2 regions of the Marinococcus halophilus genome follow, and region 1 is predicted to be linked to the other one. Evidence: predicted binding sites of a transcription regulator. Region 1 holds the regulator's gene; the other holds the start of a gene.
What was found. Region 1 encodes CtsR, which represses protease genes until heat stress. Its sites were predicted from a motif close to ATGGTCAATAAAGGTCAAACA; they were not measured.

Region 1 (8,036 bases):
CTAACGTAATACCGGCAAGAACAAAAAATAACTGTACAATCTTTTCCAACACTTTCCATGCACCTCCTTAAGGATATTATAAACATTTTTCTCTCCGTACAAACCACTAACGCCATATTTATCACAACTTTGGACAATTTGATACAATATATTCATAAGATTGTTGAATTTTCTTAATTATTAGGAAAAAGGATAGAGAAGATCCTGGAAAACGAACAGGACCTTCATCTTCCTATCTATCCGAGCGGGGCCGGATCAAGCGCAGCGTCCAGTGCTTCTTCAAGCGTCTTTACGCCTATTACCTGAATGCCTTCCGGAAATGTCCACCCGCCAATATTTTTTGATGGAATAATCGCTCGCGAAAATCCGAGCTTTGCTGCTTCTTTCACGCGTTCCTCCACCCGGGAAATGCGCCGGATCTCCCCGGTCAGCCCGACTTCCCCCATTACAATATCTCCCGGATTCGTTGATTGATTCCGAAAGCTTGAGGCAACGCATATCGCAATACCAAGGTCAACCGCCGGCTCGTCGAGCTTCACTCCCCCGGCAACATTAATATAAGCATCTTGGTTTTGAAGAAGCATACCGAGGCGTTTTTCGAGCACCGCCATCAGAAGTGCAATCCGGTTCTGGTCGATGCCCGTAGCTGTCCGGCGCGGGTATGCGTAGCTCGTAGGAGCAATTAGCGCCTGCAGTTCCACAAGCACCGGCCGGGTACCTTCCAAAGAGGCTACTACTGCTGAGCCTGACGTACCCTCGGTTCGTTCTTCGAGAAAGATTTCAGAGGGGTTTGTTACTTCCTTCAGTCCTGTTTCCTTCATTTCGAATATACCGATCTCATTCGTCGAGCCGAACCTGTTTTTTACAGCCCGCAAGATCCGATACGTATTATGCTGTTCGCCTTCAAAGTAAAGCACGGAATCTACCATATGCTCGAGCATTTTCGGTCCGGCAATGGACCCCTGCTTGGTCATATGGCCGACAACGAATACAGCAATGCCCTGATTTTTTGCGATATGCATAAATGTCGACGTCGATTCACGTACTTGGGCTACGCTCCCAGGGGCCGACTGGATTTCATCCGAGTGCACTGTCTGAATCGAATCAATAATTACAAGGTCAGGCTTCACTTCTTCCATCGCCGCTTCGATCCGTTCCATGTTTGTTTCTGTAAAGACAAACAGCGTATCTGCTTCCACTCCGAGCCGTTCCGCTCTCATTTTTGTCTGCTTTACCGATTCCTCTCCGGAAACATAAAGCACACGATACTTCTGGGAAGCAAGCAGGGCAGATACCTGAAGAAGCAGCGTCGACTTTCCGATCCCAGGGTCGCCCCCAACCAGTACTAGCGATCCCGGCACGATGCCTCCCCCTAATACTCTGTTTAATTCTTCTACAGACGTTGAAATGCGGTTTTCTTTTTCCCCGGTTACCCGGGTAATTGGTGTCGGCTTGTCGGCTTCACTGAACACATTTGCCGCCGGGCGGCGGCTTGATTTTGATGCCGGAGCTTCTTTTTCCTCTACCATCGTATTCCAGTTGTTGCAGGCCGGACAGCGCCCCATCCACTTTTGCGTTTCATACCCACATTCCTGGCAGACAAATTTTGTTTTCGTTTTTGCCATACGATCCTCCTCTTTTACTACGGGAAGCACCCGTTTTCGTTTCGATTTCACTCTAATTTGTATTCATAAAAAGAAAAACAGCTGCCCCCTGACATCAATATGCCACAAGGCAGCTGTTTCGATTATAACCTTATTGCGCTTTTGCCGTGCCTGATTTCGTTTCAACAATGAACTCATCGTCTTTCACATCAATGACAGCGGTACTGCCTTCTTGAAGCGTGCCTTTGAGGAGCTCATCGGATAAACGATCTTCCACGTGACGCTGCAGAGCACGTCTGAGCGGCCGGGCCCCGTATTCAGGATCAAAACCTTCATCAGCAATTTTATCGAGCGCTGCTTCGGTAATTTCAACGCTGATGCCGTGTTCTTCCACACGTTTTTTAAGCTGTTCGGTCATTAAGCGCACAATCTTTTTGATATGCTCTTTTTCCAAACTGTGGAAGACAATGATTTCGTCCAGGCGGTTAATAAATTCAGGACGGAATGTGTTTTTCAGCTCGCCCATGATTTTGTCACGCATATCGTCGAATTTCTGCTCGGTTGACTGAGCGGCAAAGCCGACGCTTTTATTTTGGCGGAGAGTGCTTGCCCCGACGTTCGATGTCAGGATCAATGCTGTATTTCTAAAATCGACCCGGCGTCCTTTGGAGTCGGTGAGAAACCCATCTTCAAGTACTTGAAGCAGGATGTTAAATACTTCCGGGTGCGCCTTTTCAATCTCGTCGAGCAAAATAACGGAGTACGGATTACGACGCACTTTTTCTGTCAGCTGGCCGCCTTCTTCATAGCCGACATAGCCTGGAGGGGAACCGACCAGGCGGCTCGTTGCGTGGCGTTCCATATATTCGGACATATCAATGCGGATAATTGATTCTTCGTCTCCAAATAGTGTTTCCGCTACAGCACGTGCCAGCTCTGTTTTACCTACACCCGTAGGTCCGAGAAAGATAAAGGAGCCAATCGGCCGTTTCGGGTCTTTCAAGCCTGCACGGGCACGGCGCACGGCTTTGGAAATAGCATTGACTGCTTCATCCTGACCGACAACCCGGTTATGCAGAATGTCTTCCATATGAAGCAGGCGGTCCGTCTCTTCTTCCGCAAGCTTGGATACCGGTACGCCTGTCCAGCTCGAAACAACCTGAGCAATATCCTCTGTCGTAATCGCAGAGTTCTCCTGTCCCTGCTTTTCTTTCCATTCATTTTTCATTTCTTCGACTTCTGCGCGCAGCCGCTGCTCGGAATCACGAAGGGAAGCCGCTTTTTCAAATTCCTGGCTTTGAACAGCCGCATCTTTTTCCTTGCGTGTTTCCTCGAGGTTTTGTTCAAGTTCTTTTAGGTTGGGTGGTGCTGTATAGGAACGCAGACGCACCCGTGAACCCGCTTCATCGATTAGATCGATTGCTTTATCCGGCAGGAAACGGTCTGAAATGTACCGGTCAGATAATTTAACTGCCTGTTCGATGGCTTCGTCCCCGATAGTTACCCGGTGGTGGGCTTCATAACGGTCTCTCAGCCCCGCGAGAATTTGAATAGATTCCTCGAGGGTCGGTTCATCTACTTGAATTGGCTGAAAACGACGCTCAAGAGCAGCATCTTTTTCAATATATTTGCGGTATTCATCCAGTGTAGTTGCACCAATGCACTGCAGCTCTCCACGCGCAAGGGACGGCTTCAGAATGTTCGATGCGTCAATCGCACCCTCTGCACCGCCGGCGCCAATTAAGGTATGCAGTTCGTCAATGAACAGCAGCACATTTCCAGACTGGCGGATTTCTTCCATTACTTTTTTCAAGCGGTCTTCAAATTCCCCGCGATATTTCGTGCCGGCAACGACTGTGCCCATATCGAGAGTCATGACCCGTTTATTCCGAAGCGTTTCTGGAACTTCATTAGAGACGATCGACAATGCCAGGCCTTCAGCGATAGCTGTTTTACCTACACCAGGCTCCCCGATAAGAACCGGGTTGTTTTTTGTCCGGCGGCTTAATACCTGAATAACACGTTCAATTTCCTGGCTTCTTCCTATGACCGGATCGAGGCCTTCTTCTTTAGCTACTGCCGTCAGGTCTCTTGCTAAGCTGTCCAGGGTAGGCGTATTGGCGCTTCCCCCTGCTCCAGGAGCCTGCTGGCTTCCAGAACTCGAAGCACCTTCATTGCTTCCGAGAAGCTGAAGCACCTGCTGCCGGGCTTTATTCAGGCTGACGCCAAGATTATTCAGCACCCGGGCTGCAACCCCTTCTCCTTCACGGATTAAGCCAAGCAGAATGTGCTCTGTTCCTACATAGGAATGCCCAAGTTTTCTCGCTTCATCCATGGAAAGCTCAATAACTTTTTTCGCCCGTGGAGTGTAATGAATCGTTTTCGATCCCTGTTGCCCAGTACCAATAAGGGTTTCTACTTCCTGCTGAATCTGGTCTGTATCCAAATTCAATGCTTGAAGGGCTTTCGCCGCAATGCCCTCACCTTCACGCACTAAACCAAGAAGAATGTGTTCTGTTCCTATATTATTATGGCCAAGGCGGATAGCTTCTTCCTGAGCTAGCGCCAATACTTTTTGCGCTCGTTCTGTAAAACGGCCAAACATCATGTTGCATGCACCTCCTACGCATTGGTAAATCTATAGTTCAAGTTTTATTCTTTCACGGATCACACTTGCCCGTCTTATATCTGCTTCTTCTTGAGTCAGTGATTCTCCTGCATACTGCTCAAGAAAACCAGGCTGAGTCAGTAACATAAGTTCATTTAAAATATTACCCGAAATCCCTTTAATTAAATCCAGGTCGATACCAAGCCTAACGTCTGATAAACGGTTGGCAGCTTCTTTGGTTGTCATCGTACGGCTGTAGGCAAGGATGCCGTAAGACCTGAACACCCGGTCTTCGAGCTTTATTCTTGAAGAGCTGAGCAGAGACTCGCGTGCGTGGCGTTCTCTTTGAATCACCTGCATTACTACACCGCGCAGATCTTCAATGATATCTTTTTCAGATTTTCCTAATGTCATCTGGTTGGAAATTTGAAAAAGGTTGCCAAGTGCTTCACTGCCTTCTCCGTAAATGCCTCTTACGACAAGACCAATCTGGTGAATAGCCGGAAGAATACGGCTAAGCTGGTTGGTCCAGACTAAAGCAGGCAGGTGTACCATTACTGAAGCTCTCATACCTGTTCCTACATTTGTCGGGCAGCTTGTTAAGTAACCGAGCCTTTCGTCAAACGCATAGGTAAGGTTGGCTTCCGCCCAATCATCGAGACGGTCAGCTTCATTGTAACATTCTTCAAGCTGCATGCCGTTACTCAGACATTGAAGACGTAAATGATCTTCCTCATTAACCATGATACTGATTGATTCATCGTTATTCAAAAGAACAGCACTATGTGCCATGTTTTTTATTAAATAGGGGCTGACAAGATGCTTTTCCACCAGTACCTGCCGTTCATTCGGGCGAAGCTCATTCATATTCAACGCTTCAAGGAAGCCTACTTCTTTTGATTGATTCAATAGAGTGGAAGAAGCATAGCGCAGAAGTGTTGCACTTGCTTCTTCTGAAGCAAAAACAGGGAAGGGATATTGCTCTATGTTACGGGCAAGCCGGACCCGGGTGCTGAGAGCAATATCGCCTTCCGGCCCTGGACCTTCCTGCATCCACGGACTGATCGCTTCTGAAAAAAATTGTTCGGATGCCATCAGCTGTCTTCCTCCCTTCCTTGAAACTGCTTTTCAAGGGCACGGATTTCGTCTCTTAATTCCGCAGCTTTTTCAAACTCTTCATTTTGGACAAAAATGTTAATCTGTCGTCTTTTCTCCTCCAGCTCCCTTTGGGCATACAGCTTCTCATGCCTGTGTTTTGGAACCTTGCCGGTATGATGGGTATTGCCGCTGTGTACCCGACGAAAAACAGGTGTCAGTTTCGATTCAAACGCGTGATAACAATGAGCACAACCCAATCGACCGGATTGAGTGAACTGTTTATACGTCAGTCCGCAGTTGTCACATGTCAGCGGCCGGGTTGTGTTTGCTTTTTTCGGCTGTTTCTTCCCGGCGTTTCCAGTAGTACTAGGCTGATCCATGTTTAATAAGTCCGATAACAAGTCCTGGATTGTATAGCCACCGGCAGCTGACATGAAAGAATGCTCCGTTTCAGAAGATTCCCCTTGTTCTTTTGCACACTCTTCGCATAAATGAAGCTCTGTTTTAGCTCCATTAACGATTTTCGTGTAATGCAAAGAGGCCGGACGCTGACCGCAATTCTGACAGATCATATCTCTTCCCTCCCCTTATTCATAGCGCAGACTTTCTATCATAGCTTGCATGATCCGCGCACGAACAATATCCCTTTCTTCTGGATACTTCAAAGCCAGTATAGACCTATCAACTGCCGCAAGCATTAAATTTGCTTCACGCTTATTCACCACTTTTTCCTCAAATAAACGCATAATAACACTCTCTGCCGTTCTTTGATCAATACCGTGGCCCACAAGATCTGAAACTTGGCGAAGCAGCTCTGCGTGATCTGAAATTTTAGCCCTTGTAATTCGTATATACCCGCCACCGCCACGTTTACTCTCTACTACATAGCCTTTTTCAATAGTAAAACGAGTGCTTATGACATAATTAATCTGAGAGGGGACACACTCAAAGCGCTTTGCAAGTTCACTTCTTTTAATTTCAATTAGATCCTGTTCACTCTGTGTTAAAATTTGTTTTAAATAATTTTCAATAACATCAGACATGCTTTTCATTCCCGCGACCTCCTCTCCGCCCCGGTTCGTCTTGCTATTATCAAAAAATTGATTTTGACTATCTTTGACTATAATATATAATATTATTCAATTGTTTTCAAGCTAGAGAAGGGCAAAAAGAAAAATCCGCCCTGAGATATGCTAATCATAGGACGGATTCAATTCTATTTCTTTTATGCTCTCTACTTTATATAAAGATTGATACAGTTCTGTTTCAGCTATACCCTCTGGTAGATGAAGTTTAATATAATAATGAAGAAGAGCTTCGTCTTCGTCGAATTCTTTCCCTTTTATTTTTTGAACTTGAACCTCCATGCTTTCGAGACGCTGAATCGCCTCGCCGAGCTCGTTTGCTTTTTTGTCCATAGCTATAAACAATACGTCCGTATCAGAAACGTTTTTAAACCATTTGTCTACGTGATTTAGAAAGATAAGACTTGTCAATACAATGACCGTCGCAGCAATACCAGCAAAAAACATTCCTGCCCCTATGGTTAGGCCGATAGCAGCGACTGTCCAGATGGAAGCAGCAGTAGTCAGCCCCCGTATAGAAGCTCCCTGAACTATAATGGTACCAGCACCGAGGAAGCCAATCCCACTTATTACATAAGAAGCCAAACGCGAAGGATCATAAGCAACCAGATCCCCGTTTTGGTTTAAATAGTCCTGAAAGCCAAATAAAGCAAGCAGCATCACCAAACAGGAACCGGTCCCAACCAGCAGATGGGTTCGAAAACCAGCTGGATGGCCTTTCGATTCCCGCTCAATTCCTATCACTCCCGCCAAAAAAGCAGCAAGAATTAAACGAATTAGTATAATGACTGATTCATATTCCAACCACTGCTCCATCTAAGTCACATCCTTTCCTTCATTATATCCTATCTTTTTTGCTTTGTTTAAAGCTTTCTCATATAAAAAAACCGCTCCCCTCCGAAAAGGGAAACGGTTTAGCTCGCCCGGCAGCGATCTACTTTCACGGGGGGAGAGCCCCCGGCTATCATCAACGCTGAAGAGCTTAACTTCCGTGTTCGGCATGGGAACGGGTGGGACCTCTTCGCTGTTGCCACCGGACCGGCCCGTCGGGCCCTGACAACCAAATACCGAGACCGCGGCCACCGCCGCGTATCGTGCTGAGCGTGGATAAGACTTCGACCGATTAGTATCCGTCCGCTGCACATGTCGCCATGCGTCCACGCCGGACCTATCTACCTCGTCATCTCCAAGGGGTCTTATCTCCGTAGAGGGGAAAGGTCATCTTAAGGGGGGCTTCATGCTTAGATGCTTTCAGCACTTATCCCGTCCACACGTAGCTACCCAGCAGTGCTCCTGGCGGAACAACTGGTACACCAGCGGTGTGTCCATCCCGGTCCTCTCGTACTAAGGACAGCTCCTTTCACCTTTCCTGCGCCCGCGACGGATAGGGACCGAACTGTCTCACGACGTTCTGAACCCAGCTCGCGTACCGCTTTAATGGGCGAACAGCCCAACCCTTGGGACCTACTTCAGCCCCAGGATGCGATGAGCCGACATCGAGGTGCCAAACCTCCCCGTCGATGTGAACTCTTGGGAGAGATTAGCCTGTTATCCCCAGGGTAGCTTTTATCCGTTGAGCGACGGCCCTTCCATGCGGTGCCGCCGGATCACTAAGCCCGACTTTCGTCCCTGCTCGACTTG
Region 2 (8,036 bases), on a different contig from region 1:
CCGGTATTTCTTTTGCATCAGCCAATTGCGAACGTCTCGTGACAATAAGAGGAAACGTAAGGCTGCGGGCTGCACATATGATATAATTTGGCAGGATCCTAATTGTACTATGATGAACGCAAAGAAAGGGAGGGCAGAGCTTATGCAGATATCTGTTCAGACCGTGATTGAAAAAATGGAAGAGGAATTGCTCCAGCTCGCCGAGCAGGGGGAAAAAGGAGACGAGCGGGCGCTGCAGGAGCATGCAAGAACGCTTCGAAACTACTGCGATATTCTGCTTTCTTCAAGGGAGGCTGAAGTGAAGCAGCCAGTTGCATCGCCCCCTCGTTCCGGGGCGCCAGCTTCTGCTTCGGGAGTGACTGCGGCAAGGAACCCCCGCCGGGAACCGTCCGGGGAGGAAGAGGAAATTCCGTCCACGGAAGGTAATTTACTGGATTTTTAAAAAGAAGGAGATTTGGGCATGCTTTGGAAAGTACTCGTGATATTAGGAGCAGTGAACGCTGCGATGGCTGTAGGAATAGGGGCATTCGGAGCCCACGGCCTGGAGGGCCGGCTTTCAGACCGTATGATTGACACGTATCAGACTGGCGCGCAGTACCATATGTATCATTCCCTGGGGCTGATCGCTATTGGTGCAGTCGCAGCATACACCGGCGGAGGTTCAGCACTGGTGGGGTGGTCCGGATGGCTTTTATTTGCAGGTATCGTTTTGTTTTCAGGCAGTTTGTACGCATTGTCGCTTTCAGGCATTTCCTGGCTGGGGGCCGTCACTCCTTTAGGCGGAGTTGCTTTTATTGCCGGTTGGATTTGTTTAATTATATATGTGCTGAAAGCCTAAAAGGCATAAAAAGGGCCGGCTGCGGGTGGTTTATCCGCGGCCGGCCTTTTTCTGTTTGTAATAAAAACTATACTGCTCTTGTGCGGTCAATCCGGCCAAGAAAAAGTGCCAGGCCGAGGCCGGTAACAAATGTTACGAGACTTACGACGAAAGCAATTACGCCGTCATTTAAACCTGGAAATATAACATAAAGCGAACCAACAAGCAGGCCGGTAATTACTGCATACGTTCCCACCGTATGAGCATGCAGCATGTAGCGCAATAGCTTGCTCATGATCGCTATTCCTACAAGAACGCCAACGCCGAAGGTGAAGAGCACCGGCAGGTTCAATTCTGTCAGAGCATTAATGACGGTTTGATAAACGCCAATAATCACAAGCACAAATGAACCACTGATGCCGGGAAGAATCATCGCTGTGCTCGCAAGCCAGCCTGAGAAAAACAAAATGGCAAAGCTTCCTGCGCTCCCGGTAGCAATCACAGCTGTCTCCTCATCCCCCTGGAAAAGGCCGGAGAGTAAGACAATCACGGCTGCGAGCAGTAAAATGACGTAATGGTTCTTTTTGAAATTTGTTTTATAATTCACTTTATACAAAATAAAAGGAATCGTTCCGAGTATCAGCCCAAAAAAGAAGAAAAACGTTGGCTGTGGATGTTCGGCAAGCAGCCATTCGAGCAGATGGGCAAGCGACAGGATAGCTGCCCCCATTCCTACTCCCAAAGGAATTAAAAAGCCGAGCTGCTGCTTCCACTGGCGTGAAAAAAGCAGGCTGATCGCAGACAAAAGCCGGTAGTAAATGCCAAGTATCAATGCCAGAGTGCCACCGCTCACGCCCGGGATAACGTCACTGGCGCCCATGGCCATGCCGCGTAAAATATTTTTCCATTCAATCATGTACATCGAGACTCCTCGTTCATCAGAAATTGGTTTATGTAAAAACTGCAAATTTTTCACAGCTTCAATTCTTTATATCACGTTTTAAAAGAAATTACTATAACCCTCAGCAGTCCATGAAAAAAACCGAACAAAGGGTTCGGTTTAAAAAACGGCGTCAGGCTCGAGCTCGTCATTTTCTTCGCGGCGGAGGCTTCGTTCAAACACGAACGGGCCAAACGGAATGACAGATACAATAACAGCAATGAGCATACGCAGAAACGGCCAGCGTTTTTGGATCCAGACAAAAAGAGCAATAGCTACATATAAGATAAACAATCCACCATGGGCAGCTCCAACAACGGTAACAGCCATGTCAAAGCCAGCTCCATACTTTAACGGCATGGCAATAAAGAGCAGGAGCAGAAACGAGATTCCTTCAATAATACCGGCCCACCTAAGCGATTGGAGAGAATTCATGCACGGCCTTCCTTTCTAATAGCAAAATCACGATAAGAATACATCGTTAACATAGCACAAGAGGGAAGCCGGAACAATGGACGAATTGTGACAGTTGCGTTAGGAGCGTTCAGCCGCATATAAGCTTAAGGAACGGTTCCACCGCCTGACAGGGCGCTGGTAGGTCATCCCGATGTTTTCTGCTACTTTAATAGAAGGCGTATTGGCAGGATCGATGACTGAAACAAGCTTTGGGATGGCAAGTGAATAGAATGCAAAATCCCGGACCATAGCTGCTGATTCAGAAGCATAGCCCAGTCCCCAGTTTTCAGGGGTGAGCAGGTACCCAAGTTCAATAGAAATGTTTCCTTCTATTCTTTCGGGCACAAGTCCGCACTGGCCGATAAAGCTTTGAGTGTGCCGGTCTTCCACTATCCACATCCCGACCCCGTATGATAGATAGTGACTTTTGTTCCAATGGATCCATTCATTGATTTCTTTTTCGGACTTTAAGTCGGCGTAATAGCGCATAACGTCTTTATCCTGAAAAATATTTTTCAGCAGTGGGTGGTCTTTATGCTGCATAGAACGAAATGAAAGACGTTCTGTGGAGCGGGGGAGTCGCAACGCTTTCACCTCTTTGATTAAAATTAGCAGCTGGCGGGTCTCCCAGTCTTTCGGTAAACTCTTTTAAAGTTGCTTGGAAAGAAGATTTTTTTGAATTTCCTGGTTTTTTTCTGCGAATCGTTCGTTATGGGAAGAAACCATTGCTTTCGCCCCGGCGCCGGGTTCCAGGTACTGCTTGACGCTGTTCGCAGCGGAAGCGCCTTCTACAAACGCTCCGGCAATTAGGTGAACCTTTCCATGGTGGCTGGTAATGTCCCCGGCAGCAAACAAACCTTCGATATTTGTGCCCATCCGCTCGCTTACGAGAATTTTATTTTCTTCTGTTTGCAGCTGCAGGTTTTCGAGAAGCTCAAATTCCATCTGGAAACCGTGGTTCACGATGACGGCGTCCACTTCTTTTTCTACACGTTCGTCAGTATCAAGATTTGTGCACAGCACTTTTTCGATAGCGGTGCCCGCGTCGTTGCCGCGAAGCCCGGAAAGGGCAAAAGGAGTCTGCACGTTCACTTCGGAGTCCTTCATTTCCTGGACATGCCGCTCATGGCCGCCGAACTCATCGCGCCGGTGTACGACTGTAACTTCGCTTGCGATCGGGCAGAGAGCATTAGCCCAGTCGACGGCAGAGTTTCCGCCGCCGGAAATGATAACCCTCTGATTACGAAATCGCTCAAGGTGCTGTACAGTATAGTGAAGGTTGGAAAGCTCGAATTTTTCTGCGCCTTCGATGTCGAGCTTTTGGGCATGAAGAATGCCGTGCCCGACAGCGACGATGACAGAGCGGGAATAGTAAATGCCGCCTGTTTCCGCCTCCAGGCGAAAAAGCCCGGCCTCGTCTTTTTCTACGTGAATAATTTTTTCATTTGTCGTGATCGCGGGGCGGAAAGTTTCTGCCTGGGCTACCAGCTGATCCATCAGCTGTTTTCCAGAGGAAGGGGGCAGGCCGCCAACATCCCAGACAATTTTTTCGGGATAGGCGTGAATTTTTCCGCCCAAATCCGGCTGTGCTTCAATAATGTGAGTATCAAGCGCCCGCATTCCACAATAAAAAGCAGTATACAGGCCGGCGGGTCCGCCGCCGATGATAGTAACGTCATGTATTTGAAAGTCAGACAAGGTGTCCAGCTCCTTTAGTGATAATCGTTATCAATTACATTGTACGCTCTTTTGATGTAAAAGTAAAAGGAAGATGAGAAATATATTTACACAAAAAATGTTCCACGTGGAACATTTAAGATTTCAGAGGAGAGAGCTTATAATACGTGCCCGCCACCGTGCTTAATAAAACGATGAAAAAATTCCATTCTCCAGCCTGAATGCCGGCTGCTGTAAAAGAACCGTGGATAGTATAAATATTGCCCACAAAAAACAGAGTACATTTTCCCTCATCTAATCAACCTTTCTGGAAAAGCGGCGTTAAAACCGGAAAAAGCTGCTTTGATTGATGCGTGATTTCGGGAAAAGGATAAGACAAGGAAGCATTTCACAGTAGATTTCCTTAAGCAAAAAAGCCCTGCAGCAGAATGCCGCAGGGCTTGTCCTCGTATAAGAATTACTCTTCAGTGGAAGCGGATGTTTGGGCACTGGCTACCTGAATGTCAGTGTCATTTACGGTGATCGTAATGTTTTGCACATCCTCTTCTTCAAGCATGAGATCGGCAATGCCGTCTTCTACTTTTTCTTCGATTACCCGGCGAAGAGGGCGGGCACCGAAGGCAGGATCGTAGCCTTGATCGGCCAGCATGCGTTTAGCATCATCAGAGACGGTAACGTTCAATCCCTGCTCACTGGCTGCTTCTAAGATGTCTTTAAGCATCAGATCCACGATAGTGACCAGATCTTCACGAGCCAGTTCTTTGAAGCTTACAATGCTGTCGAAACGGTTCAGGAATTCCGGGCGGAAATAATCGCTGAGAGATTCCATGATTTTTGGCTCTACCTGGTCCTTGTCTCCAAAGCCTACCGTAACACGTTTCATTTGTGAGCCGGCGTTTGAAGTCATAATAATGACTGTATCCTTAAAGCTGACCGTGCGTCCCTGACTGTCAGTCAGGCGGCCGTCTTCCATGATCTGCAGGAACATATGCTGCACATCAGGGTGCGCTTTTTCAATCTCGTCCAAAAGAATAATGCTGTACGGTTTCCGGCGTACTTTTTCTGTAAGCTGTCCGGCTTCATCGTGTCCGACATATCCTGGCGGCGAACCGATAAGCTTGGATACCGAGTGTTTTTCCATATACTCACTCATGTCGAGGCGGATCATCGCTTCAGGGTCGCCAAACATTTCAGAAGCGAGCGTTTTGGAAAGCTCAGTTTTACCGACACCGGTTGGTCCGACAAATAGGAAGGAACCAATTGGACGGCTGCCGCGGCGCAGGCCGGCACGATTTCTGCGAATGGAACGGGCAACTTTGCTTACAGCTTCTTCCTGGCCGATGACATTCGCATTTAGACGTTCAGGCAGATCGCGCATTTTCTTTTGTTCATCGCGCTGGAGGCGGCGAACAGGGATGCCGGTTTTATTTTCCACGATCATCTGGATCGTTTCTACATTCACTGTTGGTGTTTCTTTTTGAATCTTGCCGTTTTGTTCAGCTTCTTTTACCTGCTCCTGCAGCTTGGCTTCTTCATCCCGAAGCTTAGCTGCACGTTCGTAATCCTCCTGCTGGGTGGCACGTTCTTTTTCTGCGGCAATCTGCTCGATGCGGCTTTGCAGGGACTCGCTGTCGTCATCGCTGTGGGCGAGGTTTATCTTGGAGCCTGCTTCATCCATTAAGTCGATCGCTTTGTCCGGCAGGAACCGGTCCTGTACATAGCGATTGGACAAATTGACGCAGGCTTCTAGTGCTTCATCGGTAAAAGCAACGTGATGGAATTTTTCATAGTTTGCCTGCAGGCCTTTTAGGATCGCTACGCTGTCTTCGAGGTTTGGTTCGTTAACCATGACCGGCTGAAAGCGGCGTTCAAGCGCTGCATCTTTTTCAATTTTGCGGTATTCAGCAAGTGTAGTTGCACCAATTAATTGAATTTCCCCGCGGGCAAGCGCTGGTTTCATAATGTTGCCTGCGTCAGAAGAGCCTTCTGCTGAACCTGCGCCAACGATTTGGTGGACTTCATCGATAAAGACGATGACATCCTGGCGTTCCTGCAATTCCTTCAGCAGCTGCTTCATGCGTTCTTCAAACTGGCCGCGTACCCCAGTATTTGCTACGAGGGAGGTTACGTCCAACAGATAAATGCTTTTATTTTTCAGCTTGTTTGGCACATCACCTTCCGAAATACGGAGGGCAAGACCTTCAGCAATCGCTGTCTTACCGACACCCGGTTCGCCGATAAGAACCGGATTGTTTTTATTGCGGCGGTTTAATGTTTCAATGACACGTTCAACTTCTTTATCGCGGCCGATGACTGGGTCAATGAGGCCGGCACGTGCAACGTCGGACAGATTTTTACCTAAATCGTCAAGAAGACCGCCGCCCTGGCCGCCGCCGGACTGAGCCTGCTGTTCCTGCCCCTGTCCTGCGTTTTGCTCTGAGCCGCCCATCATATTATTAAAGAATTGGTCAAATGGGGACTGGGAGCCGCCGAAGCCGCCCTGACCGGATGGCTGATTCATGCTTTGACGGATTTCTCTATAGCACCGTTCGCACAGGTGCATCTTTTGATGGCTTCCATTAACATTCATGTTCAGTTCAATGCGTGCTGGACGCTGTTCACAATGTTCACATCTCATCATAACTGAACCGAACCTCCTTATTTTTAAAGTAGTATTATTGACGTGTGCATCGTTCGTATTCATCTTCGTAAGGTCAGAATTACTTCGTTGACTTTGACTATCTTTGACCTTGTAACAGTATTATATACCCGCTTCCTGTATAATGCAAGAGATAAATTTGATTTTCTCTGACCAATTGATTTACACCTACATAATAGGAAATGGAGAAGAGAGTTTCAAGAAATATGCTCGAATAATATCTGTGGAAAACGGTAGAGAATGTATTAACGTTTTTGCGAAAGTCTAAACGTTTCTGACCAATAAAGAGTGATGAACTGGAAGAAAAGCACAGACGGTGAAAGGTTTAGCGGAAAAAAGGGAAAGGAAAAAAGAAACGAAGTTATACAGAAGAGGAGGAAAAAGATGAGAAACAGCGGGCAGCGTCCAGCGACTAAAATATATAGGTTGTCAGAGCCCCGCCACTTGTTTGGAGGAAGTCGTCCAGTGCCAAGAAAAACATTTCCGGAGCCGCACGTGCCTGTGGTAGCGGCAGCGCGAAGAGTTGAAAACTGGAATCCGGTGGAAGCAGTGGTAGTGGCCGGAGAGCTAAAGGTAAAGCTGTTCCGGTGGACACTGCTCCGCGTGGATATTCCTTCACTGACAGTAGACCTGCGCCGGCGAAAAAAAAGGTAGCTGCCAGAGGGCAGAAATTAAGAAGCACGGGCCTTCCCGCTTTTTGTTAACGGAAGGCAGAGCTGGTAGCTGATGAAGCCGACAACGCCTAAGAGAACGAATAGTGTCGACATTCCCGCTGGAGGAATGACGGCACTTGCCGTAAGCATAAAACTGCTGAGAGGGAGGGCGGCATTATACATCATTGACTCCATTGCCATGTAAGAACCACGGGAATCATATGGAAATTTTATCAATATGCTTCTGAAAACCGCTGAAAATACGGGCAGCAGGTTCTATTCATAAATGGCCCGGAAGTGGACCTTTTCTTTTCAGTAGAGACGTGAGAAGATCACGGTAGACCACATTTTGTATGCGCTGACATTTAAAGCAGGAGGGGTGATCGTCATGAATTGGGAACCGGAAGAAATAAAGAAAAAAGATGAAGAAAGTGTTTGGCATGCCATGAGGCCTTACAATCCAGAGGGAGGCATGGTGGCAGAGAAAGCAGAAGGTTCTTGGGTGACTGATATAGATGGAAAGTCATACCTTGATGGCATGGCGGGTCTCTGGTGTGTAAATGCCGGATATGGACGAAAAGAAATTGCCGACGCTGCCTACGAGCAAATGCTGAAGCTTCCATTCTATCCTTTAACGCAAAGCCATACTCCTGCCGTACAGCTTTCGGCAAAGCTTGATGAGTGGCTCGGGGACGGCTATATGTACTTTTTTTCCAATAGCGGATCGGAAGCAAATGAAACTGCCCTGAAACTGGTGCGTCAATATTTTCAACAAATTGGGGAAGGCAGCCGGTATAAAACCATTTCCCGCTACCGGACCTATCATGGAAGCAC

Region 2: B5066_RS03200 (ATP-dependent Clp protease ATP-binding subunit) is a predicted target of CtsR. The motif match lies at 6,686-6,706, and genes of this name have one in related genera.

What each region holds. Positions count from the first base shown of each region.
Region 1 covers NZ_FVZD01000006.1:2,434-10,469, reverse strand. Annotated here, with positions in the region: gene B5066_RS06095 (PIN/TRAM domain-containing protein) at 1-52, opposite strand, end outside; gene radA (DNA repair protein RadA) at 237-1,625, opposite strand; gene clpC (ATP-dependent protease ATP-binding subunit ClpC) at 1,756-4,212, opposite strand; gene mcsB (protein-arginine kinase McsB) at 4,243-5,307, opposite strand; gene mcsA (protein-arginine kinase activator protein McsA) at 5,307-5,882, opposite strand; gene B5066_RS06070 (CtsR family transcriptional regulator) at 5,898-6,362, opposite strand; gene B5066_RS06065 (MgtC/SapB family protein) at 6,504-7,211, opposite strand; rRNA gene rrf (5S ribosomal RNA) at 7,317-7,433, opposite strand; rRNA gene B5066_RS06055 (23S ribosomal RNA) at 7,499-8,036, opposite strand, start outside.
Region 2 covers NZ_FVZD01000005.1:152,164-160,199, forward strand. Annotated here, with positions in the region: gene B5066_RS03170 (DUF5327 family protein) at 143-442, shown strand; gene B5066_RS03175 (DUF423 domain-containing protein) at 461-838, shown strand; gene B5066_RS03180 (DUF368 domain-containing protein) at 906-1,733, opposite strand; gene B5066_RS03185 (DUF3817 domain-containing protein) at 1,878-2,192, opposite strand; gene B5066_RS03190 (GNAT family N-acetyltransferase) at 2,292-2,798, opposite strand; gene B5066_RS03195 (NAD(P)/FAD-dependent oxidoreductase) at 2,862-3,911, opposite strand; gene B5066_RS03200 (ATP-dependent Clp protease ATP-binding subunit) at 4,348-6,528, opposite strand; gene B5066_RS03205 (hypothetical protein) at 6,934-7,203, shown strand; gene B5066_RS16555 (hypothetical protein) at 7,221-7,403, opposite strand; gene B5066_RS03210 (aspartate aminotransferase family protein) at 7,591-8,036, shown strand, end outside.